DNA from 2 places in the Paenibacillus sp. DCT19 genome. Region 1 is predicted to be linked to the other one. Evidence: a T-box and tRNA genes for the amino acid it is inferred to sense, from the RefSeq annotation. Region 1 holds a T-box; the other holds one or more tRNA genes.
The links. The T-box of region 1 lies ahead of DMB88_RS29720 (glutamine--tRNA ligase/YqeY domain fusion protein). A T-box ahead of a tRNA ligase gene usually reads a tRNA of that ligase, here a tRNA-Gln.
Positions count from the first base shown of each region.

Region 2: it encodes a tRNA-Gln, which carries the amino acid that the T-box ahead of DMB88_RS29720 (glutamine--tRNA ligase/YqeY domain fusion protein) is inferred to sense. The anticodon was not compared.

Region 1 covers NZ_CP029639.1:6,583,095-6,590,770, forward strand. Annotated here, with positions in the region: gene DMB88_RS29710 (Ig-like domain-containing protein) at 1-1,824, opposite strand, end outside; gene DMB88_RS29715 (DUF6199 family natural product biosynthesis protein) at 2,293-2,841, shown strand; gene DMB88_RS29720 (glutamine--tRNA ligase/YqeY domain fusion protein) at 3,005-4,684, opposite strand; T-box leader at 4,752-5,005, opposite strand; partial or broken gene DMB88_RS29725 (DNA alkylation repair protein) at 5,141-5,808, opposite strand; partial or broken gene DMB88_RS29730 (YndJ family transporter) at 6,133-7,124, shown strand; gene DMB88_RS29735 (HEAT repeat domain-containing protein) at 7,316-7,676, shown strand, end outside.
Region 2 covers NZ_CP029639.1:5,729,959-5,737,634, forward strand. Annotated here, with positions in the region: gene sigW (RNA polymerase sigma factor SigW) at 1-280, opposite strand, end outside; gene ppc (phosphoenolpyruvate carboxylase) at 549-3,341, opposite strand; gene DMB88_RS26120 (WGxxGxxG family protein) at 3,979-4,302, shown strand; tRNA gene DMB88_RS26125 (tRNA-Gly) at 4,606-4,676, opposite strand; tRNA gene DMB88_RS26130 (tRNA-Pro) at 4,688-4,761, opposite strand; tRNA gene DMB88_RS26135 (tRNA-Arg) at 4,777-4,853, opposite strand; tRNA gene DMB88_RS26140 (tRNA-Gly) at 4,859-4,933, opposite strand; tRNA gene DMB88_RS26145 (tRNA-Leu) at 4,944-5,023, opposite strand; tRNA gene DMB88_RS26150 (tRNA-Lys) at 5,030-5,105, opposite strand; tRNA gene DMB88_RS26155 (tRNA-Gln) at 5,115-5,189, opposite strand; tRNA gene DMB88_RS26160 (tRNA-Val) at 5,199-5,274, opposite strand; tRNA gene DMB88_RS26165 (tRNA-Glu) at 5,282-5,352, opposite strand; tRNA gene DMB88_RS26170 (tRNA-Thr) at 5,364-5,436, opposite strand; tRNA gene DMB88_RS26175 (tRNA-Asn) at 5,440-5,515, opposite strand; rRNA gene rrf (5S ribosomal RNA) at 5,599-5,715, opposite strand; rRNA gene DMB88_RS26185 (23S ribosomal RNA) at 5,792-7,676, opposite strand, start outside.

The sequences.
Region 1 (7,676 bases):
ATTCGGTGGTACCTGAAATGTCGGTTTAACGTTATAGCTTAGCTTAAAAGTACCTTCTGCTGGAGGACTGTACTCTCCCGACTGTGGATTCGTCCGGTTCTTAAAGCGGTAAATATGTGGCTGCATATCGCTTGCATCGATATACCAAGTTAAGCTGCTAACGCCTGACACCGTCTTGATCACGGCTCGACTCCCGTATCCAGCAAACTTATATGCTGTACCGCCGGAGATCGCCGTACTTGTGTCCACCGTTGCAACGGCATCCCCAATTTTCAACGTGGACAGATCGACAGTAAAATCATTGCTGATTTCATCCGAAACGACGATGGCACTCGCGATATCCGCGGTCTCAGAGCCAAGATCGGTAGTCTCCGGTATGTTGAGAAGCGGAAGTATCGTTGTAGTAGCTTCTACATCGTTCGCCAATCCAGCGAAGGCTGAACTGACAATGTCATACGTCGGAGCGAATGTATAATAATTGCTGTAAACAAATGCATCTGCATAGTTAAAGCCACTCGGCCCTTGAGCTGCATAGGTCTGCAAGCTGTTATAGGCACTCTTTGCTGAGCCGTTTCTAAAATCACTGTCTTTATTATCTTTGACACTTTTCGGATCCAAACCCGCCCAAGCGTAGACAGGCTTAGTACCAGAAGGTCCGTTAATCGCTGTTGAGGATCCTAATCCCACCGTATATACTTTTGCCTGAGTCGACTCTCCTTCATTGTAGGTCGTGTATCTACGATCGATCAGATCCTTCATATAGGCTCCCGTGAGAATGGTTAATGCAGCGATCTCAGGGTCTCCTGTACTTGCCAAACTCAAACCGTCAGAGGCTCTACCTGGCACAAACTTTGCGTTATCATTTGCACTCTGAGTATAGTTTGCAATCGTTGTGGCATCGGTTAATGCATTGTTATAGTTGGTCTCGAACGATATAGCACTTGGTGAAGAAAACCATGCTTTCTTCGCATGAATTGCAGCCCCATCCGATAGCAGGAATATATAAGGCTGACGCTTAGGTCCTGTTCCCTTGGTTCCCACATTGCTCATCGTTTTGGAAAGACCATACATGATACCATCCTGCGTTGGTGTTCCTCCCCCTAGTGAAACTGGCGATGGTGATCCAACAGTACTGCCATCCTTGTTTAGATTCCTGTTCAACGTGATGTTCTGGTTTGAACTGTCATACTTCAAAAAATCTTCTGCTGCATGACCTGAACTAAATTCGTAATGACCTAGTTCCATAAACGTTCCCAGATGGGTCGAATTAGCAGCTCCACCAAACCAGTACACCGCAACACGGTTTTTGGGGTTTGCGTCCATCACTGTGCGAATTGCATCATTCGCAGCCTTGGCCATAGCTTCCACACGATAGTAAACCCCTGGTCCACCCGCTGTTTCCGCTATTTCTCTGCCGTTCAAAGTTCCCATAGAGGAACTCATGTCCAAAACAAAAGTGACGTCCGCTGCCGGTCCGTTAGCAGTACTAGTTCCACCGACTCCTGGATTGGTCGTATTAATCGTCTTATATTCTTGTGCCAATGCAGATAACTTCACATTGAAACTGCCGTCGTTCTCCGCCGTTACACTCTTGTCTGTCCAGATTCGTCCATCCGAATCGGCCGTACCAAAGCCGCTAGGTGCTGTATCTGTCACTGGGTCAGCAGTCAATTTGACCTGGTACGGGCCATAGTTCGTCTCCGACATCGTCGGAGTACTAGCCGCATGAGCTACTGAGCCAACCAAAGGAGATAGACCGCTAATCCCCAATAGCAGACACACCGTAAGCACAATTGAAATCAATTTGGTGAAGCCTTTGTTCATACTTCATGCCTCCGTATAGATTAGAATTTAAACGTACAACTTCCACGATAGATTCTTCTGAATCCGCTTCCAGTTCATGTAAGCTAGATGTCTAGTTATGAATACCGTAATTCAGATTAGTTCCATGCATGTACGTTTCTAGCAAAGTAGATGACTTTAGGAATATAGTTCTGTGTTCCCAAAAACAGCTAGCGTAAGCACCTTTTTCACCTACCATCTGCGCATTTCATCAAATAACTCTCACAGCTCTTATGACCTTCTTCCTATTTCGAGAATGAATTGCGAAATCTAGTATACTCATTCGCTCTGAACAAAAACTGAACAAAATCATATAGATTCATATTATCGTTTCTGAAGGGGCTTCCAGGGTAAGTGAAGGTACGGTAACATGTAATCTGTTGGTGGGAAAAACATATAGAGTGGAGTTCTCGCTATTTTTCATAGAACTATATTTAAGGGTGTGATTGAATGACTGTGGTTATCGGTGTTTTGGCCTTGATATTAGGATTGCTATGCGCGATCTGGCCTTACTTGGGATGGTATCTAAGATTGGGATGGAGACTTAAAGATGCGGAGCCAAGTGATTTGTCTTTAAGTGTTGACCGGATTCTAGGCGTTGTCTTGGTAATCATTGGTCTAGTACTGATCGTCTCCAGTTGCTCCACAGGCAGCAAATCCGATTACACGTGGGCGGAACAATTTAAAGAGAAACTTGATGCAGGGCAAGTGAAGGAAATCAGGATCGGCATGTTTAATCCCACAACATTAAGTGAGGAAGAAACAAATACCGTTGTGCAAATGATTCAAAACGCAGAACTTAGACCTTTTGAGTCAGGCAATGCCTTTGGAGCGAATAATACCGGGGAGATTACATTTATAAACGGAACTAGCGTAGAACTCGTGATTTGGGGCTCATCTGGAGGGATTGAACTGCATCCAGATGCTACTCAGACGCAGTATGAGATCATGAGTGAGGAATTGAAAAATTGGTTTATGACAAATTATAGTGATGAGTAGCATCTAACGTCGCTATACTCTTTAAAACTTCTCCACTTAACTATCTCAAGCTTGTATCACTGACCACTTATTTTTTCTAATGAAAAGTTTACAGCAAAATGACTATCCAGTTCGTAACATTGGATAGTCATTTCTTCACTATAGCTCTAGCTACGGCAAGAGCTCATTTCTTATTCCATGAATCCTTTAACGGGACAATTCGGTTGAATATTAGCCTATGATCGGAACTATACTTTTTATCAATACAGAAGTAGCCGTGTCGGAAGAATTGAAACTTCTGCTCTGGACGACCATGTAGTATGAAAGGTTCTATTAAAACATCCTGTATGGTGACCAACGATTCCGGGTTAATTAATGTACTCCAATCCCTCTCATCCGCCTTAGGAAGATCCTGATCCAGTAGCAGCTTCTCATAAAGATTCACATTTGCCTTTACAGCTTGATCCGCGGCAACCCAATGAATTGTGCCCTTCACCTTGCGACCGGTAAATCCTGTACCACTCTTGGTCAGTGGGTCATAGGTACAGTGAAGTTCTATAATTTCACCAGTGTCACGATCCTTGATTACTTCTTCACACTTGATGAAATAGGCTCCTTTTAGCCTTACCTCAGCATGAGGACTCAGCCTGTGAAAACCTTTTGATGGTTGCTCCATAAAATCATCACGCTCAATATAAATTGTTTTGGCAAAAGGAACTTCTCTCTTTCCGAGTGTCTCGTTTCCGACATTATTTTCAATCATTAACAGCTCTACCTCATCGCTTGGATAGTTGGTAATGACGACTTTTAGAGGATGCATGATTGCCATTACACTCACTGTTTTTTCTTTTAAATCCTGCCTGAGGCAATGATCCAAGAGCGAGATATCTGCTGTACTTTCCGTCCGAATACTACCAATGCTCTCAATAAAGCTACGAATGCTCTCTGGCGTAAATCCTCTTCTTCGAAGTCCTTGGATTGTCGGAAGCCTTGGGTCATCCCAGCCATCGACGTAACCCCCTTCGACCATTGGTCTCAAAAAGCGTTTACTTGTCACCACACCCGTTAAATTTAGCCGCCCAAATTCCCTTTGACGCGGAGGGTTAGCGAGACTAAGCTCTTGTAACACCCATTCGTATAAAGGACGATGGTCTTTAAATTCAATTGAACATAAGGAATAGGTGATACCTTCAATGGCATCTTGGATTGGGTGAGCGAAATCGTACATCGGAAAGATACACCAGTCCGTTCCTGTCCTGTAATGCGTAGCATGGATAATTCGGTAAATAACGGGATCTCTCATATTTATATTGGGCGAAGCCATATCTATTTTGGCACGAACAACCCTGGCGGCAGCCGGAAATTCTCCATTTTTCATTTTCTCAAACAGCTCCAGATTTTCCGCAACTGATCGGTCTCTATAAGGGCTATTCTTGCCAGGCTCTGTCAACGTTCCTCGATATTCCGCTACTTCATCGGGTGATAGGTCACAGACGTAAGCCTTCCCCCGCTTGATCAATTGAACCGCAGCCTCATAAATTTCATCTGAATAGTCTGATCCATAGTAGATGTGCCCACCCGGATCATATCCAAGCCACTTGATGTCCTCAATGATCACGTTAACGTACTCGATGTCTTCTTTAAGGGGATTCGTATCATCAAAGCGCAAATGAAATGTCCCGTTAAACGTTTGAGCTAGAGAATAATTCATGTGAATGGCATAAGCGCTTCCGATGTGAAGGTAACCATTAGGCTCTGGTGGAAAACGCGTGCACATGTGCCTGTCAAATGGATTTTGTTCAAGCTCTTCCTTAATCAACTTGTGCATAAAACCTTCCGTGTGATGTTCGTTCTCGTTAACCATGCTGACGCCTCCTAATGAATTGGATATGGACACAAATAAAAAAAACCTCACCTCCAAGACCTTATGTCTTGGGGACGAAATTTTCGTGGTGCCACCCCGGCTTCATTAATATGTCGCCATATTAACCTCTTCAAGTACGGCATGTAGCCATGCTTATACTCTAGCTCTATAACGGGAGCTCCCGTCATGCCATCCCCGCATATACGGTTCCTACCTGCTGCTCAGAGGCTTGTTTCTGGGTACAACTCTTGACTCCTTTTCAGCTACCGGAGCTCTCTGTGCAAGAACAGTTTCCCGTACTCTTCTCATCATCGCGTTTGATTATTACCTTCATAATATCAAATGATTCCCTTTTTTGTAAACTTCAATTCACAGCAGTAAGTACCTCATTAAAGCACCCTGGAAGTCAAATTCCTTTGTTTTCACACCATCACCCCAATAAATACTTCCAGGTAACTATTTATTAGTTCGTTTGTTAACTTCAATCGCAATGAACTCTGGCAAATAATTAGGCGTACAGCCCTTTGATACCATTTCGCCTTTATAAAGACCCGTTTGCTCACCCAGTTTAATACAACGCGCTCGATACTTTGGATCATAAACGCCGATCCAGCCTGCAATGAAATTCATAGCCCATTGAACTTCCGGTTCTTCCTGCGCAATATTAGCTTCAATTGCTGTGAGTAAGTCTTCGGTGTTATCAGGTGGTGCTTGTCCTGTCCATCTCAATCTCGCTTGATAATACCAGAACGTTCGCCTTTGAAGAGTAGAAGAGCTATATTCCCATGATTCCATCAATGCAATGGTCTTCTTGTCTTTGGTGAGCTGATTAGCCATTAACCAATCCATTAAGTTATTTCGCTCATCAAAAGTGTGAGTCTGCATATCCTGATCAAGCTTATCTAGCACTTCTTGTGAAAGGAGTTTTTTATCCATAATTAAGATTGCTAGTAGTCTAGGCAAGAATTCTTCGGTAGACCAAAGTTCCATAGCTAGTTCGTGATCTTTTTAATGTCCTTCGCAATTTTTCGTAAATCGCCTAGCTTCGTTTTGCTATTGATCTGTGATAGGATATTTGCTGCTTTTGAAGAACGTTTCATTTCTGAACCTTCATTCTTATTCATTTGACACCACAACTCCCTTATTAGAGCATTGTTTCATAGTATGTCCTGGTTGCAATACATCAATAACTTTATTCGTTATAAGTCTTACTGCTTACAAATGTAACATATCGAAGGTATGTAAGGTTCACTATGTTTTCTACAACGGCACGTATTTATGCTAGGTATAGCGTACCTTGATCTAATAAAACTATACCTGAACGTACCCTAGGCAATATACTGCAAATAAATGTGTTAAACTACAACGAGAAGTGCCTATCTATACGAAAGAACGCTATACAACCGGATGTAGGCAGATTATACGCCACATATTGAGAAAGGATCGCCATGAATAGTTCTCTGAAGCAACTGACGCAGTCATTATTAGTACCCGTCATTCCCGGTGGAATCATTACTATTCTTATATTTGTTTTGGATTACTTCTCATTCGAACTTGTTGAAAAATTTCTACTGTTTGCGGCTTTCGTCATTGTACCTCTTGTAATCTTGCTATTGAACTATGACGAAAAGAATAAGCAGCAACGAATGATTTATGCCGCTATGAAATGGCTTCAATTTCCCGCAGCACTTCTTACCCTGGCCTCTGTAATGAGCAGTAAGATATGGGGATTAGAAAGCACAGCAATACCAGGGATTCTCTCCCTTGGGTGGCTACTGTTCACGCTACTACTTGGCATCTATGGCTTAACCATCATTGTGATTGCGAAAGAAAAAGCAGCGGAAATAGCGATTGGCGCGGGGCTCGTTTATTTTTTTATCGGGGCATATGGTTTACGTTATATCAATATCAATTGAACCTCTTCCAAGCTAATCCTGCAACACACGCATTAAGCTCGGTTCACTTTCATTTCTCATCTGCGATCGTTCCGATTTTTATTGGTGCACTGGGCCGCATCATGACGAAGAAAAGCTGGTATCCCTGGGTCGTTGCCATCGATATCATCGGACCCATATTGATTGCGATTGGTATGATTTTCTCCAAGCCCATTGAATACATCGGTGTCACATTGTTCGCCTGCAATATTGTAATTTACACTGCTTATCTCCTTGCATACTTGAGGAAAAACGCTTTGGATACTAAGGCAACCTTCTTTTTAGGCCTTTCTTGCCTAGCCTTTTATACGGTTGTTGTGATTTCCATGTTCTATCCGTTACTTAAAAAAATGTTTTCCTTAACCATACTCGATTTCATTCCCATTTACGGATCTCTGCATGCGTTTGGTTTTGTCTTATGTGGGCTGATTGGATGGGTGTATATGGTAGACTTCATTAAGAAAAAGAAGCGTGTCACGGAGGATAGATCGGTTGATACATCTTGATGAGTGATTACATACAGAAACAAGCGACCTTCATCCTGTTCCCCTTGCAACAACATGAATTAGCGAATGCAATTTTTAGGCTAACCAATCGGCAAGAATGAAGTAGTTTAGCCAGGTTCGTGCTATAATGGTGTTCACCTGATTAACATTCATCATTCTGCCGAGATGGCGATGATTAAGGAGATTGAACTTTGACGAACAACCATGAAATTGGAGTAGTTAACGAACTACCGGAAAACTTTGAAGAGCTCAAACGAGCGGCTAATCGGTCTTCAAGCTGGAGAGACAGACTGAATGCAGTGAACGAATTGGGAAACTGGGATACAGCCCCTACCATTAAATTGCTGCAAAATGTTTTGAAAAATGATCAAGTGTTTCAAGTGCGCGAAGCCGCATATAGCAAGCTCAAACAGTTGGATGAAGATGTACAAATGCCTGTCCAGAACAAAGGCGATCTGTTTAAAGGTCTTAACAAAATCTTGCTACGGATTAAAAAAAGCCTTCCAGAAGGCCACACATTTGAGCAATTTAAGGAAAAACTGCAAAAGACAC
Region 2 (7,676 bases), 850 kb from region 1:
AAGAGTAAGAAGGCTTCTTCCTACGTAACCGGTCGATACACAAGTTCGTCGCGATCCGGTAGATCCAGGTGGAAAACTTCTGATTCGGATCATATTTCTCCATATTTCGAAACACACGCAAAAACGTCTCCTGCACAACGTCTTCAGCCTCATGACGGTTGTTCAGCATCCGGTATGCCAAATGAAACAGTTTGTCCTTATATAATTCAACGATCTCTGCAAAGGCTCGCTGATCACCCTTAAGTACCAGCTTAAGTAGCCTGTTCTCTAAATTGTCCACCTCTAATTCCCCCAGACATGCTGATGGGTCTTCCGCCTTCTGATACCCGTCCACACTTGTGATTCACCAATCAAATCGTAAATCAACTTTGGTCAAAAATCAAGACTGTGCCACAAAATATCCGCCAAAAACAGTAAAAACGGGAACTCCAGTTGGAGTCCCGTCTTATCTCTCGCTGAAACTGATGAGAGAATCGTTTATTTTACTGTACAAACATCCGGCGCTCAAAACGAATAGCTCATTCCGAATATTCTTCTAACTTGCTATATCAGCCTGTGTTCCGGAGACCTGCAGCAATACCATTAATGGTAAGCAACACTTCGCGAAGCAACTCTGTGTCATCTTCGCCACGTTCACGCATATCTCTCAGTTCACTCAGAAGCTGTACTTGCATATAGGACAATGGATCCACATATGGGTTACGCAGTCTAATCGATTCCTGAATAACGGGTACGTCATTCAGAATCTCAGTTTCACCCGTAATCTTCAGGATAAGCTCTTTCGTAAGCTTAAATTCCGCTTCAATCTGGCCATAGATACGATCCCGTGCTTCTTTGTTAGACGTCATCGCAGAGTATTCCTTGGCAATGACAAGATCCGCTTTGGCAACGGCCATTTGAACCGTATCGATCAATGTACGGAAGAATGGGAAGTTTGCATACATTTCTTTCAGAACAGCGAGGTTTTCCTCTTTATCCTGATAGAAGCTTTGTAATCCCGTTCCTGCCGCATACCATGCTGGGAGCAAATAACGACTTTGAGTCCAAGCGAATACCCAAGGGATTGCTCGAAGATCCTCAAATTTATCGCTATTTTTCCGTTTGGATGGACGTGAACCAATGTTAAGCTCACCCACCTCAGGCAGCGGTGTTGATTCCTTGAAGAAATTGAAGAAATCTGGATCACGGAAAATGAGATCTTGATATTTCGTGAGTGATACCTCAGAGATCTCTCTAATGATGTCATCCCACTGTTGCTCAGATACTGACTCTTGTGGCTCCAAACCGTTGAGTGCAGCCGTAAGCAACGCTGAGGTCGCCTGCTCTAAACTGCGGTAAGCGATCCCTTGGAGAGAGTAGCGTGATGAGATAACCTCACCCTGCTCCGTAATTTTAATGCCGCCTCCAATAGTGTGTGGTGGCTGTGCCAGGATACTACGGTTGAGTGGCATACCTCCACGCCCCAGAGCACCGCCACGTCCATGGAAGAATTTCAGTTTGACGCCGTGTTCGTTACCCACTGCCGTAATCGCGTTCATTGCAACACGCAATTCCCAGTTCGCAGTCACTACTCCGCCATCCTTATTACTATCTGAGTACCCAAGCATAATCTCATGCAACTCATTTCGGGCACTTACGCTTGCGCGATATACCGGAAGGTTGAACAACTTCTGCATGATCTCAGAAGCAGCATGAAGGTCATCGATCGTTTCAAACAAAGGAACTGCTTGAAGCGTAGATTCGATCTCTCCATTTTGTCCTTTACGGAACAAGCCTACTTCCTTAGCAAATACCATTACCTCGAGAAGATCACTTGCACCTTGGGTCATACTAATCAGGTAACTTGTGATACAGGTTGAACCGTACTCGTTCTGAGCTCGTTTAATTGTACGGAAGACATCCAGACATTCCTTCGTTCCCTCACTGTATTGGTGATAAGGAGAAGTCAGTGGTCGTGGATCTTCGAGCAATCGAGCAAGCAAATCGATTTTGCCATCCTCTGTGAGGCGAGCATAATCTTCTACAATGTTCATTTTAGCCAGAATTTCTGACATTGCATTTTCATGCTCTTTACTATGTTGACGTACATCAAGTGCAGCTGTGTGGAAGCCAAACAATTCGACTTGACGGATCATTTTGCGAATGGTTGTGTCTGCCACGTAATCTGCGAAGTGATGACGTAGGCTGCGATCAATAATCATCAGATCATCAATCAAGTCCTGAGCGCCACTATAGCGGTCTGGCTGACCTACTTTATTTTCATCAAGCACATTGTTTAATTTAGCGATCATATAGGCAAGTTTGATGCGATAAGGCTCTTTCTCGTTGCGCCAAATATCCACTTTCTTCAATGTGACACAGTTACGATCCTGCTCGATCGACTGCACCAGCTCATCGGAAACATGAATAATATTGGTGCTGAAGCTGAGATGTCCCATCAATTCAATCATAATCCGCTGATACTCACGCAATGCGAGCTTGCGCTGCATCAGAAGCGTTTGCCATGTTACCTCTGAAGTTACCGAAGGATTTCCGTCCCGGTCTCCACCAATCCAGGAACCGAAGCGCAAATACGTCGGCACATGCCAGTCATGGTCAGGGTAAAATTTGTTCAGGCAGCGTTCAAGCTCCTGATATACGTCCGGAAGTACGTGGAACAACGTTTCATGAAAGTAATACATCCCGTTCCGTACTTCATCCAGTACAGTCGGTTTACGGTCACGGAGTTCGTCTGTTTGCCAGAGGGTAATAACCTCATTCAACAACTTCTCACGCAACTGCTCACGTTCACGCAACGTTAGCGTAGGATTATCAAGAAGCATGACATCTTCTGATATCCGTTTATGGATGTCCAGAATCACTCGGCGCATTGCCTCAGTTGGATGAGCAGTCATAACCAGTTCCAGTGACAATTCATCTAGAATCTCTTCTACTTCCTTATGAGACAACCCACGTTCTTTCAGATCCTGTACGGCTTTCTCAATGGATCCTGGCTGTACAGTATCTCCCGCAGAGCGTTCATAATCCCTTTTACGCCGGATCCGATGGTTTTGTTCAGCAATGTTAACTAATTGAAAATAAATTGCAAAAGCTCGAATAACCTGGTGGCGATTTTCCGAGTCTAATTCCTGGATCATCGTTTTGAACTCTGTATACAGTTCAGGCAAAAATTCTGCACGTAACGACTTGCTCGTTTCCCGAATCTTCTCAACGATATCGAGAAGCTCTGTGCCCCCTTGGTGGACTAGAACTTCTCCGAGTATGTTACCCAGGAACCGCACGTCTCTCCGAAGCAGATTGTTCGATTGGCTTTTGCTGGCGGTTACCATAGTTTCAGTCATGCTTATCCTCCCATCTGATCGTTCGCATTCGTACACGAAAATTTGACACCTTCATAACATCATACAATAAAATGGTACGAAAATCTTTATTTTTCTACTAGTAAAAATGGGGATTAACCCCGATTTTGATCATAAAAACGCGCTTTATTATGCATTTCCTTGTTCTGCTTCATTTAATGGACAATAGCTACTGCATGATACCTTTTTCACGTACTTTCCTCATCATCCAAAACTTATACCTATACTTAAAAATTCATAAATATACAGCCTAGATGGTTGAGTGTTGGTACGGAATAAAAAGTATCGATACACTTACTATTGTTTGTATAAGCAAGATACTGCACAAAGAAACATGACCGGCAAAGCAAGCTTTTGTATACTTTATCACAGTGACGCAATAAATTCTAGATTTTTTTTAACTTTCCTCTCTGTGTTATATCTTGATATCACCTACAGACATCTATTCGAAGGAGCTGCTTCGAATAATTATTTGCGCCCAAACCATGCTCTATCTTAACTTATCCAAATCCCCATTAAAAAATTGGTTTTTATTAACGTATGAAATTACTACATAATGAAGGGCTTCCTTTGGGGATATTAAACACGCAGCACATCACTGAAGGGAGGATACATTATCATGAAAAAAGTTTGCACAATCGTTGCTTCTGTTGCATTGGCGGTATCACTTGCGGGATCCGCTTCTGCTCATACCACAACAAATAATATGAACCACACGGAGAAGCAAATTACGGAGTACGAGAATAGCAACTACAGAAACAACAATTACACGAATCCCAATGCTTACAACGTACGCAATGGGGATTACCGTACCAACAGTATTCGTACGAATGCTGCAACAACAGACCGTGACAGAGGAATGGACTGGGGTTGGCTAGGTCTCCTTGGACTTCTAGGGTTGGCAGGTATGCGCAAAAGAGCAACAGACCACGATCACCGTTAAAATACGTGGCTCAATACAGTGTTAGCGCTATACACGTTCTAGGACATTCATCTTAATGAGCGAATGCTCAAAAGTGTTACGACTGCTGCATCCACTTTAACGAGATGAATGAGACAGAAGCCCTTCTCCTATGAGAGGGCTTCTGTCTGTTATAGCTAATTCATAATGCCATATTGAAGTACTTAAGATGCTAAAAAGGAGGCCATTAGGTAGACCCGGGTTAAACATAAGGTAACTCCTAATAAAACAAATGTACTGAAAACAAAAAAACCCTGCAAATGCAGGACTTTTCATCAAAATATAAGCGGGTGATGGGAATCGAACCCACGCTATTAGCTTGGAAGGCTAAAGTTCTACCATTGAACTACACCCGCATACGATAAAATCGGGATGACACGATTTGAACATGCGACCCCCTGGTCCCAAACCAGGTGCTCTACCAAGCTGAGCTACATCCCGATATAAAAAAAATAATGGCGCGCCCTGAGAGATTCGAACTCCCGGCCTTTTGATTCGTAGTCAAACGCTCTATCCAGCTGAGCTAAGGGCGCAAATATGGAGCGGAAGACGGGAATCGAACCCGCGACCCTCGCCTTGGCAAGGCGATGCTCTACCGCTGAGCCACTTCCGCAAATAAAGGATGCGCGTGGAGGGACTTGAACCCCACGTCAAAGACGCTAGATCCTAAGTCTAGTGCGTCTGCCAATTCCGCCACACGCGCATATAATGGTGAGTCATGAAGGGCTCGAACCTTCGACACCCTGATTAAAAGTCAGGTGCTCTACCAACTGAGCTAATGACTCAAAATAAAATGGCTGGGGATATAGGATTTGAACCTATGCATGACGGAGTCAAAGTCCGTTGCCTTACCGCTTGGCTAATCCCCAATAATTAAATGGTGGAGGCTGAGGGGATCGAACCCCCGACCCTCTGCTTGTAAGGCAGATGCTCTCCCAGCTGAGCTAAGCCTCCATCTATATGACCCGTAGGGGATTCGAACCCCTGTTACCTCCGTGAAAGGGAGGTGTCTTAACCCTTGACCAACGGGCCTCACTTACCAAAGCTCTCAACCGGGATCGAACCGGTGACCTCATCCTTACCATGGATGCACTCTACCTACTGAGCTATGAGAGCAAATGGCTCCCCGAACAGGGCTCGAACCTGTGACAACTCGATTAACAGTCGAGTGCTCTACCAACTGAGCTATCAGGGAATGTTATGCATTTGCATGAGCAAATGCAATTCATCGTACAAATCCACATGCAGAGCCTGTTTCTATGTATGATGAAAGAGTTCGCTTGGCGGCGTCCTACTCTCCCAGGACCCTGCGGTCCAAGTACCATCGGCGCTAGAGGGCTTAACGGTCGTGTTCGGGATGGGTACGTGTGGAACCCCTCCGCCATCGCCACCAAACGCGTAGCTTACATCTCAGAGTGTTGTTCTCTGAAAACTAGATTCGAAACGAAAGTCTGCGATTAGAACGTGCTAATTGGATAAGCCCTCGACCGATTAGTACTGGTCAGCTCCATGCATTACTGCACTTCCACCCCAGCCTATCTACCTCGTCGTCTTCAAGGGGTCTTACATACTGGGAAATCTCATCTTGAGGGGGGCTTCACGCTTAGATGCTTTCAGCGCTTATCCCGTCCGTACATAGCTACCCAGCGGTGCTCCTGGCGGAACAACTGGTACACCAGCGGTACGTCCATCCCGGTCCTCTCGTACTAAGGACAGCTCCTCTCAAATTTCCTACGCCCACGACAGATAGGGACCGAACTGTCTCACGACGTTCTGAACCCAGCTCGCGTACCGCTTTAATGGGCGAACAGCCCAACCCTTGGGACCTACTTCAGCCCCAGGATGCGATGAGCCGACATCGAGGTGCCAAACCTCCCCGTCGATGTGGACTCTTGGGGGAGATAAGCCTGTTATCCCCAGGGTAGCTTTTATCCGTTGAGCGATGGCCCTTCCATGCGGTACCACCGGATCACTAAGCCCGACTTTCGTCCCTGCTCGACTTGTAGGTCTCGCAGTCAAGCTCCCTTATGCCTTTGCACTCTTCGAATGATTTCCAACCATTCTGAGGGAACCTTTGGGCGCCTCCGTTACTCTTTAGGAGGCGACCGCCCCAGTCAAACTGCCCACCTGACACTGTCCCCGCACCGGATTACGGTACCAGGTTAGAACCTAGATACGATCAGGGTGGTATCCCAACGGTGCCTCCACCGAAGCTGGCGCTCCGGCTTCAAAGGCTCCCACCTATCCTGTACAGATCGTACCCAAATTCAATATCAAGCTGCAGTAAAGCTCCATGGGGTCTTTCCGTCTTGTCGCGGGTAACCTGCATCTTCACAGGTATTAAAATTTCACCGGATCTCTCGTTGAGACAGCGCCCAAGTCGTTACGCCATTCGTGCGGGTCAGAATTTACCTGACAAGGAATTTCGCTACCTTAGGACCGTTATAGTTACGGCCGCCGTTTACTGGGGCTTCGGTTCACAGCTTCGGATTGCTCCTAACCGCTCCCCTTAACCTTCCAGCACCGGGCAGGCGTCAGCCCGTATACTTCGCCTTACGGCTTCGCACAGACCTGTGTTTTTGCTAAACAGTCGCTTGGGCCTTTTCACTGCGGCCCCTCGTGCTATTCACACTACCGGGGCACCCCTTCTCCCGAAGTTACGGGGTCATTTTGCCGAGTTCCTTAACGAGAGTTCTTCCGCGCGCCTTAGAATTCTCTTCTCGCCTACCTGTGTCGGTTTGCGGTACGGGCACCATCACCTGGCTAGAGACTTTTCTTGGCAGTGTGAGATCATGACCTTCGCTACTGTAATTTTCACTCCCCATCACAGCCCAGCCTTACGATGTGCGGATTTGCCTACACATCAGCCTCACTGCTTGGACAGGCATCCATCAGCCTGCGTCACTACCCTACTGCGTCCTCCCATTGCTCATAACGGCTTACGGTGGTACAGGAATTTCGACCTGTTGTCCTTCGACTACGCCTTTCGGCCTCGCCTTAGGTCCCGACTTACCCTGAGTGGACGAGCCTTCCTCAGGAACCCTTAGGCTTTCGGCGGATCAGATTCTCACTGATCTTTTCGTTACTCATACCGGCATTCTCACTTGTATAATGTCCAGCGCTCCTTACGGTACACCTTCAACCCTTATACAACGCTCCCCTACCCCTGATGCAAGCATCAAGCCATAGCTTCGGTGGTGTGTTTAGCCCCGTTACATTTTCGGCGCAGAGTCACTCGACCAGTGAGCTATTACGCACTCTTTAAATGGTGGCTGCTTCTAAGCCAACATCCTGGTTGTCTGTGCAACTCCACATCCTTTCCCACTTAACACACACTTGGGGACCTTAGCTGATGG